Regions from separate parts of the Lysinibacillus sp. FSL K6-0075 genome, predicted to be linked through region 2. Evidence: riboswitches for the same ligand, from Rfam matches in the RefSeq annotation. Region 2 holds a riboswitch; each other region holds the start of a gene.
The links. A riboswitch is a leader RNA that binds a small molecule or an ion and turns the genes downstream of it on or off. The one in region 2 is predicted to bind thiamine pyrophosphate.
Positions count from the first base shown of each region.

Region 1 (3,297 bases), 1.7 Mb from region 2:
TCGCAAAAATTGCCACAAATACACGATCTGTGCGGAAGGAGGACTGAGCTAATGTCATGTAAACACCAATACCCTTTTTTGCACCGAGCCACTCCGCAATCACAGCCCCCATCACACTATATGTAGCAGCAATTTTAACGCCTGAGAAAATGGCTGGATAGGCATGAGGCCATTCCAGCTTCCAAAAGGTTTGTGCCTTGGTAGCACCGATCATGGCAAAATAATGCTTTAATTCAGGGGCCGTTTGCCTAAATCCATCCATCGCTGCAATGACAATTGGGAAAAAGCACACGAGGCAAATAATAATGAGCTTCGGTAATAAGCCAAAGCCAAACCAAATAATAAGCAATGGTGCCAAGACAAGAATGGGAACATTTTGCGACATAATAAGAATTGGATAAAACAACTCCCGAATGAATGTAAAACGATGCAACACAATCGACACCGTTAGACCACAAGCAATGCCAATGGCCAGACCTAGTAAGGCTAATTGCACCGTAGCAAATACATGTGGTAGAAAGGTTTGATACGACTGAAAGGCTTCCGACAAAATACTACTTGGCGCAGGTAATAACCAATGTGGAACTTCAGCAAAATGCACGATTAGTTCCCATATGAATAAGAGGAAGGCGATAAAAATTATCGTCCTTCCCTTTTGCAATGCACGTTTCATTACTGATATTTCTCCGTTAATGTATCCATCGTAATACCCTTTGGCTGATATAAAATTTTCACTTGTGTAATAACATTAATGGCACCAAGCTCGATCATCTTCTCATTCATTTTTTCAATGATTTGGAGCAATGTAGAAAGCTCGCCTTCCATCGTTGTTTCCAATGGATGTACCTCATATTTCACGCCAGAAGCATCGATCACAGCAATCGCTGCATCCACATAAGGTATAACATCTTCATATTTCTCTGTCTTTGGTATGATTTGCACACTGATTAATGAATTTGCCATCTTAATTGGCCTCCTTTTTAGGTAAGAAATCATTTGTAAAGGCTTGTTTCGCATCAAACTCGCCCTCTAGTACATGATTGCTAGACATCCATTTTGCATAGTTTTCCCACACAGAAAGCTTTTGCTCTCCCCATTGCTTGGCATCATCCTGATATTTATCTGCCAGCCATTCCTGACTTTTATGCACTAGCTCTTTATCTAAATCTGGAGCTGCTTCGATTAAAATATCAGCCGCTTCACTTGGGTTTTCTATTGCGTATTCATAGCCTTTTGATGTAGCTGCAACAAAGGCTTTGACAACATCAGGGTTGTCCTGTAGCATTTTTTCATTCGTAGCTAGAACAGGTGTATAGTAATCCAATTGATCACTATAATCCGTTAGATACAGCATATTAATCTTTTCCCCACGCAGCTCAGCTTCAATCCCAGTCCATGCATAATAAATCCAAGCAAAATCAATGTCTTTTTCCATCATTGTGAAGAAATCTAAATCCCCTGCATTGACGATATCTAGCTTATTGATATCTGCCTTTTCTGTTTGCATTAATGATTGGAGAACGGCTTGCTCTAATGGCGCACCCCAACCACCATAAGTTTTACCTTCAAAATCCTTTGGCGATGTAATGCCTTTTGATGCAATAGAAGCAAAGCCAGATGTATTATGCTGAATAATCGCTGCGATAGAGACCAGCGGCACATCTTGTACACGCGCCTGTGTAATGCCTTCCTGATAGCTCACGCCAAACTCTGCCTTTCCAGAAGCAACAAGCTGATCTGCGCCCGCCTCACCAGGCATAATTATCTCAACATCTAAGCCCTGTTCCTCAAAATAACCGAGTTTTTTTGCGACATACAGACCTGTATGATTCGTATTCGGTGTCCAATCCAGTACCACAGACACCTTTTTCAGCTTGTCAGTCGCCTGCTTGTCCTCTTTTTCACTACAGCCCACTAAAGTCAAAAGTGCTGCCAATAGAATAAATAACCATTTTTTCATGCGAAAGCCTCCCAGTTTGTAATATGAAAGTGTTCATGAATGAATGTTGTCACCAGAAGAAAGCGTATACAAGGTTTTCAAGCTATCGCCTGAAAACATAAAAAAACGCCTAGGATTCCTCCCAGACGTATTACAATCATTCTTCAAAACTTTGCTTTTTTGAATAGATGTTCCCTACGCTGGTACGAGCCAAATCAGGTTCAAAGGGTCAGCGTCTATCGGACACAATCTCAGCTAGCAACTACTAGCCCCCCTACATTCTTTCGCTATGAACTTTTCGATGATTATTATACCCATAGTTACACTTAAATGACAAGGTGCTATTTTTGAATAGCGATTGTATTCAAGACAAAAGCCCAGCTCTCCTAAGAGACTGGGCATGATATTAGCTAGGTTTCTGTTCTTTTTTGGCTGTTAATACATGGGAAATCGCCCCATCTGTTGCAATATCCACTTTAAACGAACCGTTGGAATGGCGATCTGCACGAGACAATGCTTGTACAGCAATTACCTCTTGAACGCCTTTTTCGGTTTCAATCACAACCTGCTCCTCGTCTGTCGCTTGTATAACTGCTACAATTCGGTGAGGATTTGCTTTTAACTCTGTTAATACTTTTAGTCCACGTTTTGCACGACTTGCTACTTCAACTTCAGCGACATTCATTTTCTTCACGGCTCCACGCTGTGTCACAATCACTACATATTGTGTAACATCAGGCTGTAGCACATTGACACCAACTAAGGCTTCTCCATCTTTTAGCGTGATCCCTTTCACACCGCCTGTTTTCACACCTGTAACGGGTAGTTCCTCCATCGGGAAACGAATCGCATAGGCTGTATCCGTTGTTAGCATCAGTTCTACATCATCCGTCACAAACGATGCATAGATCATCGCATCACCAGCCTTGACGTTCATCGTTTTAATTGGCTTTGAATAACGTGTTACCGCATAGTCTGCGAGTGGTGAGCGCTTAATTTGACCATCTTTTGTGGCTGTGAAGACATACGTATTTGGCTGTTCAAATGTTTCGAAGCCATAAACCGCAATAATCGATTCATCTTCCCCTGTTGGGACAATACTGGAAATATGCTGGCCCAGGTCCTTCCAGCGTATGTCAGGAAGCTCATGAACAGGCTGATAAATATAATTACCACGATTTGTGAACAGCAATAGATGGTGCTGTGTATTTAAGTTTGCTTCATACAATAAATAATCCGAATCCTTCATGGCAAAATCTTGCCCATTTGAAGCGGCATGAGAACGTGTCGATGTACGTTTAATATAACCGTCCTTCGTCACTGTCACGACAACCTCTTCACTTGGCACAAGGACATCT
Region 1 is NZ_CP151947.1:2,626,237-2,629,533, forward strand. Features, by position in the region: gene MHB65_RS12910 (ABC transporter permease) at 1-673, opposite strand, end outside; gene MHB65_RS12915 (thiamine-binding protein) at 673-963, opposite strand; gene MHB65_RS12920 (ABC transporter substrate-binding protein) at 965-1,960, opposite strand; TPP riboswitch at 2,115-2,225, opposite strand; gene parC (DNA topoisomerase IV subunit A) at 2,346-3,297, opposite strand, start outside.
Region 1: linked by a shared signal. The riboswitch ahead of MHB65_RS12920 (ABC transporter substrate-binding protein) and the one ahead of thiW (energy coupling factor transporter S component ThiW) in region 2 are both predicted to bind thiamine pyrophosphate.

Region 2 (3,297 bases):
GAATTGGTTTTCACACCCATTCGCTAGTTTTTTTCTGCTTATCTAACTTTCTATTAAATAAGAACCTTTACAATGGATTATTTGCATTATTATATTTAGAAAATAATTTATCTGGATTTCGAGGATTCCTACATCATTTGTTATGGAGTAGCTTTGCATCTAGATATTGTCATCTATCATGCACAACTTTATATTGTTTTATCGAAAAACAAGCCATGAAAGTGTACTTTTTATATTACATAACCTTCACTCAGTATTTCTGATGCCGCTATATCATCGCTAGGATTTATAGCCAACCTTTATGTCATTACAGACTAACTCACATTTTTTTATTCTCTCTACATAAGCGAAGTTCATCCATTGTTGTTGCAACTTAGGAGCTATAAAATTTTCCACCTCCCATTCTACAGCTTCATTTTCATCCATTTTTATTACAAAAATGGATTATTTCGCAATTCGTAGATGCCCGGACGAAAACTTTTGTGGAAAACCATTCTAAATATAGAACCAGTTCTACAATCTTAACTATTAGCCAAGCAATAATTCTTTATGATAGACTGTACTATATTTGATTACAAAAAAAGGGGGTTCATTCGATGACCCAGCAGAAGTCCAATAAGGCGGCTTTGTATATTTTAATGTTTAATATGTTTATCGCAATGGGGAGTATTGGCATAATTATTCCTGTCATGCCGGAGTATTTAAAAATATTTGGTGCAGCAGGACAAGTTCTAGGTATGCTAATTGCAACGTTCGCCTTAGCTCAATTCGTATTTTCTCCTATTGCTGGGAACCTTTCCGATCAGTACGGTCGAAAAAATTTAATTATTTTCGGTCTCATCGTGACAGGTCTTGCACAAATCGGTTTTGGCCTTGCTACAGATGTATGGATGCTCTTTTTAGCACGCTTTTTAGGTGGCCTAGGTTCCGCTTTTGTCGCACCTCCTATTATGGCTTTTGTCGCTGACGTCACAACCTATGAAGAACGCGGGAAAGGGATGGGGATGTTGGGTGCTGCCATGTCTCTTGGTTTTATGATAGGGCCAGGAATCGGTGGTTTCTTAGCAAAGGTTAGCTTACATTTTCCATTTTACACTGCTGGAGCTGCAGCCATCCTAGCTTCTATTTTATCTTACTTTTTATTACCATCTACCAAACCAAACACTGCACAAAAGAAGCAAAAGCAAGACAATCTGGCGAAGCAAATGGCTCGTTCCATACATATGCCTTATTTTGTAATGCTTATCATTATGCTGGTGTTCTCATTCGGAATTGCAAACTTCCAAACGACATTGTCATTATTTGTGACAGAAAAGTTTAATTACACACCTGTGGACATAGCAATTATATTAGTTGTCGGTGGTGCTTTTGGGGTAGTTGTACAAATGTTTATTATTACACCACTATTCAATCGCTTCGGTGAAATGAAGGTAGTCCTTGTCAATTTATTTATTGCATCTGTTGCTATTTTCTTCATATTATTTGTTTCTGGCTTTGCCCTTATATTAGTTGTAGCAACGATTTTCTCTACAGCAACGACATTAATTCGTCCAGCTGTTAATACACTCATCTCAAAGCTTGCAGAGAAAGAACAAGGATTCGCTGCGGGCTTGAATAATGCCTATATGAGTCTTGGTAATATGATTGGACCCGCTTTGGCTGGTTTATTATTTGACTGGAATATGAATAGTCCATATATTTTCGGATCGATCATATTATTAGCTTGCTTCTTCCTTGCACTCATCTGGACATTGAAAAAAGCACCTCATTTAATGCATCCCGATACAAAATAGTCTGAAAAATCATTGACTATTTTTAGCAGTATGTTACATTAATGTTGGTCAACGAAATTGAATGATTTTAACCACTAGGGGAGTCTTTAAAAGGCTGAGACGTATATGGTAATATACGGACCCTTTGAACCTGATCTAGTTCACACTAGCGGAGGGAAGTGGCGCTACTTGCTGTTGTCACTATATACACGCAAGGCCGCTTCCTATTGTTTAAAGGGAGCGGCCTTTTTATTTTTCCTCACGAACTTTATCAAAAGGAGTGAACTTTATGTCAATTCGTAAATTAACAGTCATGGCTTTATTAGTAGCTATTGCTGTTGCAGGCTCTACTTTCGTATCTATCCCAACAGGAATCGCACGTGCTTACCCCGTTCAGCATGCTATTAATGTGATAGGAGCCATTATACTTGGACCCGTACCAACAGTAATAGTTGCCTTTGTCACTGCCGTCATTCGAATCCTTACCGGAACAGGCTCTCTATTAGCTATCCCTGGTAGTGTCATTGGCGCGTTCTGTGCGGCCCTTGCCTATAAATATAGCAATAAAATGTGGTTAGCTGGCATCGGAGAAGTTGTGGGAACTGGCATTCTTGCTTCACTTATTGCCGTACCTTATGCAAAATTATTCATGGGAACATCTGTAGCAGCATTCTTCTTCCTACCTGCCTTTTTAACATCAAGTACAATCGGCGCCATTCTAGGTGTTATGGTTGCTAGCAGCTTGCGTAAAACGGAGCTAGTAAAGAGGTTTAATTCTTCTCTTTATTGAGGGGGGTGGCCAAGATTGGAGCGCTTTTCTTCCTTCTATGAGCGGCGATGGCCTTGGTTGGAGCGCTTTCCGTCTCCTTATGAGCGGCGATAGCTCAACTTAGAGCGCCTTCCATCTCCTTAGGAGCGGCTGCGACTCAATTTAGAGCGCCTTTCTTCTCTTTAGGAGCGGCAGGGACTCAACTTAGAGCGCTTTTCTTCTCCTTAGGAGCGGCTGCGGCTCTATTTAGAGCGTCTTTCATCTCCTTACGAGCGGCTGCGACTCAATTTAGAGCGCCTTCCTTCTCCTTACGAGCGGCTGCGGCTCTATTTAGAGCACCTTCCTTCTCCTTACGAGCGGCATTGACTCAACTTAGAGCGCTTTCTATCTCTTTATGAGCAAAGCTCCCACTTTTTAGATCATCTTGCCACTCTCTACAAAGGGGACAACTCTCTATTCAAACAATACAAAAAAGCAGTGCAAAATCTAATATTTTGCACTGCTTCCACTATTTTAAGATCGTTTTTTCATACCTTTTAATAACTGTGCCACATTTGTGTCTTCTGCCTGTATAGGTTTTTCCTCAACCAGCGGTTCTTTCTTCCTCGCATTCGTTAGGAAGTTCCAACCAAAACGTCTTATGGTAATATCCATAAAGAATAAAAGCATACTTGCTAAGAGAAGCCATGTAGCAATATTTTGTCGATCCGCTCCTTTTGTTGTAAAGTCTCGGAATACATCTTGTGGTTCCTTTAA
Region 2 is NZ_CP151947.1:900,484-903,780, reverse strand. Features, by position in the region: gene MHB65_RS04160 (MFS transporter) at 597-1,793, shown strand; TPP riboswitch at 1,860-1,967, shown strand; gene thiW (energy coupling factor transporter S component ThiW) at 2,062-2,562, shown strand; gene MHB65_RS04150 (VWA domain-containing protein) at 3,055-3,297, opposite strand, start outside.

Region 3 (3,297 bases), 640 kb from region 2:
GGTGAAGGTGTTGCAAAAGCGATGGGTCTTTCATTAGAAGGTATGGACCTTACAAACCCATATGTAAAACAACCAACAAACGTTTAATATTCCACTTATTATTGATATCCAAATCCAACTTTTACTCCATGTGAATCCATCATTCACATGGAGTTTTTTGATTAAGAAAAGGCCTATGTCTATAATTTGACATAAGCCTTTTCTTTCATTATTGGTAAATTTGACTACCTGCTTTTTTAAACTCCTCCGCCTTATCCTTCATACCTTGATGGATCGCTTCAGTAGTATTTAAATCCTTTTCTTTAGCATAATTACGGATATCCTGTGAAATTCTCATACTACAGAATTTAGGACCGCACATAGAACAAAAGTGAGCTGTTTTTGCTCCCTCTGCTGGCAGTGTCTCATCATGATATTCCACTGCGCGTTCTGGATCTAATGACAGATTGAATTGATCACGCCAACGGAATTCAAAACGTGCTTTAGACAGTGCATCGTCTCGTTGTTGTGCACCAGGATGCCCTTTTGCTAAATCAGCAGCATGTGCAGCAATTTTATAAGTAATAACGCCCACGCGAACGTCCTCACGATTCGGTAAGCCAAGATGCTCTTTCGGTGTCACATAACAAAGCATCGCTGTACCAAACCAGCCAATCATCGCTGCACCAATGGCTGAGGTAATATGATCATAACCCGGAGCAATATCTGTTGTTAGTGGGCCTAATGTATAGAAGGGCGCTTCCTTACAAACCTCTAATTGCTTATCCATATTTTCTTTAATGAGATGCATCGGTACATGACCTGGCCCTTCAACCATCACCTGAACATCATGCTTCCAAGCAATTTGCGTTAGTTCACCTAGTGTTTCAAGCTCTGCAAATTGTGCCTCGTCATTGGCATCTGCAATTGAGCCTGGACGTAAACCATCACCTAAGGAAAAAGCAACATCATAAGCTTTCATAATTTCACAGATTTCATCAAAGTGTGTATAAAGGAAATTCTCTTGATGATGATATAAACACCACTGTGCCATTATAGAACCCCCACGAGATACAATGCCTGTTACACGATTTACCGTAAGTGGTACATAGCGTAAAAGGACACCTGCATGAATAGTGAAATAATCAACACCCTGCTCGGCTTGCTCGATGAGGGTATCACGATATACCTCCCATGTTAAATCCTCTGCTATGCCATTCACTTTCTCTAAAGCCTGATAAATTGGCACAGTTCCCACTGGCACTGCAGCATTTCGAATAATCCATTCTCTCGTTGTATGAATATGCTTACCTGTTGAAAGATCCATAATGTTATCTGCACCCCATCGAGTTGCCCACGTCATTTTCTCAACTTCTTCTGCAATGGACGAAGATACCGCCGAATTCCCAATGTTTGCATTGATTTTCACATGGAAATTACGGCCAATAATCATTGGCTCTGCCTCAGGGTGATTAATATTAGAAGGCATAATAGCTCGCCCTGCTGCAATTTCTGAACGAACAAATTCAGGGTCCATATTTTCACGGATGGCTACGAACTCCATTTCAGGTGTTATAATGCCATTTCGCGCATAATGAAGCTGTGTTACATTTTTACCTTTTTTAGCACGTAAAGGCTTTCTTGCTAATTCAGGAAAGACATTTTCATGATTACGCGGGTCATCTGCACGACGAAAACCATTATCCTCTGGTTTAATGGAGCGCCCCTCATATTCTTCTACATCGCCCCGCTCTTGAATCCATGAACTTCGTAAGGCAGGTAAACCTTTCGTAATATCTACTTGGTAGGCTGGATCTGTATAGGGCCCACTCGTATCATATACTCGAATAGGTGCATTTTCTTCATCCCCAAAGCTACCTGTTGTGGGACTTAATGCGATTTCACGCATAGGTACTAAAATATCGGGGCGCGATCCTTCCAAATACACTTTTTTGCTTCCTTCAAAGCTGGACATAATCGTAATATTCTTTTCACTAACTACTGACATGAGCTACTTCTCTCCCTTAAATGTATTTTGATACAAGGACCGAATCTAGCTCACCCCAACAATCAAATAAATAAAAGCCGAATCCAAAATAATTATTTGGATCCGGCCATGAATGTAAAGGTCTATTAATTGCATACTCTGCAATAGCTTCTTAACTTTCCCACGCTGGTATGAGCCAGATCAGGTCCAAAGGGTCAAGAAACCTCTAAGCGTTTCTCTCTCAGCCTGACTCATCAGACTCCCCTAGTTAATACTATTTAGTTTGATGCTAGTGTAGCAGATATTACTAAGAGATGGAAGTTATATTTTTTATCTTTCAACTAACTAGGTAAATAATACTTCTGCAAAATAAATCACAATTGTTACGGTTATACAGCTCACAATAGTTGAAAATAAAACAGCTTGCGCGGCTGTTGCTGATTCTACATCATATTCCAATGCTAGACTAGAACTATTACGAGATGTTGGAAAGGCACTGGCTATAAACAGTGATTGTGCGACGACTCCATCTAATCCCAATACATAAATAATGACTAATGCAACAGCTGGTCCAATAATTAATCGTGTAAAACAGCTGACAAAGACCGTTTTATTAAACATTGATTTGATCTCAAGTTGTGACAATTGCGCACCCAAGGTAATTAATGCCACAGCAATAAATCCATCTGCCACATGCTCTACCGGTATTTTGATAAACTGCGGTATACCAATATCAAAATAGTTCATAGCAACGCCTATAATCAGTGCATGAATAATGGGCATTTTAAAGAAATCTTTGATGATTGTCATACCCGACTTCGTAGAGGAAATTAAATTGTACAAACCATATGTATAAGTAGTCATATTTTGAAAGATTACAAGCATGACCTGAATGGCTACGCCAATAGGTTGCGTAGCAAAAATCATTTGAGCCACTGGAATACCGTAATTGCCAGAATTAATAAGCACCACACTATTTTTAAAGACTGCTGCCTCTGTTTTGGCTAAACCTAGCCCTTTCGCCATCAAATGACTGAGTATCATTTGACTACCGATAAAGAGCACAATAAATAATCCGACTTCTCCCAGAACAGATAATTCTACATGTGTTTCATATAAATTTACAAAAACAGCCGCTGGCATAAAGCAATATGTAATAAGCTGAGACAATGCTTTTAAGTTAAAGCGAAATTTCTTTTGTAGTATAGCGCCTATTACAAGTAACACTAAAATAGGTACAACAATTTGAAAGAAAATCATTCCGAGATACATCATATCAATGTCCCCCTTCCAGTGTTAATAGTAGTGCTGAATTCTTTTTAGGTCAATTT
Region 3 is NZ_CP151947.1:263,667-266,963, reverse strand. Features, by position in the region: gene MHB65_RS01210 (catalase) at 1-87, shown strand, start outside; gene thiC (phosphomethylpyrimidine synthase ThiC) at 209-1,987, opposite strand; TPP riboswitch at 2,128-2,242, opposite strand; gene MHB65_RS01200 (AEC family transporter) at 2,312-3,241, opposite strand.
Region 3: linked by a shared signal. The riboswitch ahead of thiC (phosphomethylpyrimidine synthase ThiC) and the one ahead of thiW (energy coupling factor transporter S component ThiW) in region 2 are both predicted to bind thiamine pyrophosphate.

Region 4 (3,297 bases), 1.7 Mb from region 2:
ATTACCGAAGGGGCTACATATCTTCAAGGGAAAGAGAAGCAAGATTTAGTGTTGATGGAAGCAAGGGTAGAACAGCATCGTATTTCCTATGAGGAAGCATTTAAACGTTTGCAACAGATGAATGGCTTTGCACAAGCATGCCAGGGCTTTATTGAAAAGGTAGAAGAAATAGCGAGAGAGCTTCAATTACTTGAACAGGAAGCAGGGCGAGTAAAGGAACTCTATGGATTATTAAATGGACAAAACGCGAAAAAGCTATCCTTTGAGCGTTATATACAAATTAATTATTTAGATCAAATTACAGAAGCTGCCAATATACGGCTGTATCATTTATCAAACGGTCAATTTGAGCTCAGACGCTCAGATAGATTGGAAAAGCATGCAAAGCAGAGTGGACTTGGTCTTGATGTTTATGATGCCTATACGGATCAATTACGAGATGTTAAAACATTATCAGGAGGCGAAAAATTTAATGCTTCGCTAAGTCTTGCTTTGGGAATGGCAGATGTGATTCAAAGCTTCCAAGGTAATATTCATATTGAAACGATGTTTATTGATGAAGGCTTTGGTTCACTCGATGAGGAATCACTAAATAAGGCAATTGATACATTAATTGATTTACAGGATTCTGGTCGTATGATTGGCGTTATTTCTCATGTACCTGAATTGAAATCTGCGATGCCAGCAGTTTTACATGTAGAAAAAACATTGAATGGACATAGTCAAACACATTTTGAAGTGAAATAAAACGAAGGCGTATTTCCGAAAAAAAGGAATACGCCTTCGTTTTATTTTTTTCGAGGTGTGGCTGTAGGCGTTGTTCCCTTTTTTGCAGCCATTACTTTTCTGACGATAGGAATAACAATCGGTGCTAACTTTACGGCGGTTTTCACAACGTTTGATACTTTCATCCAAAAACAGCTCCTTTTACAATTACTACTACCTGTTTCTCTTAAAAATAAAACATTAACGGATAACGCGAACAGCCTGAATAATATTCCAGATCACAATACCAAGTGAGACGAGGGCATAGATGGCGAATGAAGCAAACCAAATAATCATCACTGTATTATTACTGGAGGTTGGATCTAAACTAAATGTGGAAAAAACAAAGACAATAAAGAACAGGATGCCAAAAACAAAAGGAATTAAATGAGAGACAAGTGCACGAATCGAATGTTTTTTTACATCACTATCTTTTGTCACAATGTACACAATTAATGGAACGATGAAAGGGGCGAAGAAAATACTAAGATAACTAAAGGCAGCTAAAATTTTTTGATTCTCCATAGTTGTACCTCCTTTTTTAATATTTACGCATGAATAATAGCAAAGTTTCAAAAAAATAATGTATGGAAGAGGTTGTAATCCTCCTATCCTTTGCGTACAATGAAAATGTTCAAATAAATTCAGATGTAACGACCACAAGGGGAGCTGATGATGTCAGCTGAGACTGGGCACGTAATGCCTTGACTCTTCGAACCTGTAAGTTAACGCTTGCGTAGGGATGTGGATAGAAACCGACACTTGTACGATGTGAGGCTCTGTCCTGGCATCGTTTTTTTCATTCTTGGGGGAAAATGGTGTCAGAAAGAGACATATCAGTGCATTTCTATTCCTGCTCTTGTATCCTACATCGGAACAAAGGAGAGAATATGTATGGACAAAAAAAGACTGTTAATGCTAGTGGAGATTGCGATATTTGCAGCGATTGGGCTAGTACTTGATCAGGTATCCTTTAAAGTATGGGCACAAGGTGGCTCAGTTAGTCTTGTCATGGTACCTATTATGTTAATCGCGTTTCGTTGGGGCCTAGTAGCTGGGCTAACAACGGGACTACTTGTGGGTGTTATGCAAACAATGTTTGGTTCCTATATCGTGCACTGGCTACAAGGATTACTAGATTATGGTGTTGCTTTTACAGTTGTAGGATTAGCGGCAGTTGTACGTGGACCAGTGTTGGACGCTGCTAAACATATGAACAAAACAAAAATGGCACTTTATATTATAATAGGTACCGTTTTCGCAGGCTTCTTACGATACGCGGCACATACAATTGCTGGTGCTGTATTTTTTGCAGAATATGCTGGCGATCAAAATGCTTGGATCTATTCCATCATCTATAACGGTACATATATGCTACCAGCAACTATATTAACGGCAATCGTTGGTGTTCTTTTATTCACAGCCGCTCCACAATTAATGCAAAGAAAAGCTTAATGCAAGTCCCTTCACATGAGTGGGGGGACTTTTTTATTGTGAATAGCTCTTTTAGCACTTTGCAAAGTAGGAAAGCATACAATATTTAAAGCGTTTATCGTTATACGCATAAAAAGTTATGTTATATTAAAGAATAGATATTAGATGAAAGGGACGTTATAGATGATTGTAAAAACACAAGAAGAGATTGAAGCTTTTAAAAAAATAGGACGCATTTGTGCTGAAATTCGCGAAGCGATGAAAGCTGCAACAAAACCAGGTGTTACAACACTTGAACTAGACGAAATTGCTGGCCGCATGTTTGCGGAGGCAGGCGCTATTTCTGGACCGAAGGGAGAATATGATTTCCCTGGGTATACATGTATTAGTGTCAATGAAGAAGTGGCGCATGGTATTCCAGGAAAGCGTGTTATTCAAGAAGGAGATATTGTGAATATTGATGTTTCTGGCTCCTTAAACGGCTACTTTGCTGACACAGGTATCTCATTTGTTGTTGGTGAAGGCTATGAAGACAAAGAAAAGCTATGCCGTGTTGCCAAAAGTGCCTTTGATCGAGCAATGACAAAGGTAAAGGCTGGATCTAAATTAAATCAAATTGGTAAAGCAGTTGAACGTGAGGCGAATGCTAATGACTTAACTGTTATTATGAATTTAACAGGTCATGGCTTAGGTAAATCTTTACATGATGAGCCAAATCATATTTTAAACTATTATGATGCATGGGATTCTACCATTATGAAAGAAGGTATGGTGCTTGCGGTTGAGCCATTTATCTCAGCAAAAGCAGAGCATATTGTAGAAGCTGGTGATGGCTGGACATTCGTGACACCTGATAAATCACTTGTAGCTCAAATCGAACATTCAGTCATTGTGACAAAGGATAAACCAATTATCCTAACGTCATTAGACGAAGAATAGGATATAATGAAAAATCCTGCTAACCAATTTATTTTTGGTAGGCAGGATTTTTTTTAATAAATAAAATGCCAACAAAGAGAACACCACATAAAAATAAGGCGGCTGTAGTGACAAGTAGCTCATCAAAACCATTATGTATGGCGATTCCAATATAAGCCC
Region 4 is NZ_CP151947.1:4,241,596-4,244,892, reverse strand. Features, by position in the region: gene MHB65_RS21240 (SMC family ATPase) at 1-747, shown strand, start outside; gene MHB65_RS21235 (hypothetical protein) at 789-911, opposite strand; gene MHB65_RS21230 (DUF4870 domain-containing protein) at 967-1,290, opposite strand; TPP riboswitch at 1,418-1,525, shown strand; gene thiT (energy-coupled thiamine transporter ThiT) at 1,660-2,220, shown strand; gene map (type I methionyl aminopeptidase) at 2,383-3,138, shown strand; gene MHB65_RS21215 (hypothetical protein) at 3,167-3,297, opposite strand, start outside.
Region 4: linked by a shared signal. The riboswitch ahead of thiT (energy-coupled thiamine transporter ThiT) and the one ahead of thiW (energy coupling factor transporter S component ThiW) in region 2 are both predicted to bind thiamine pyrophosphate.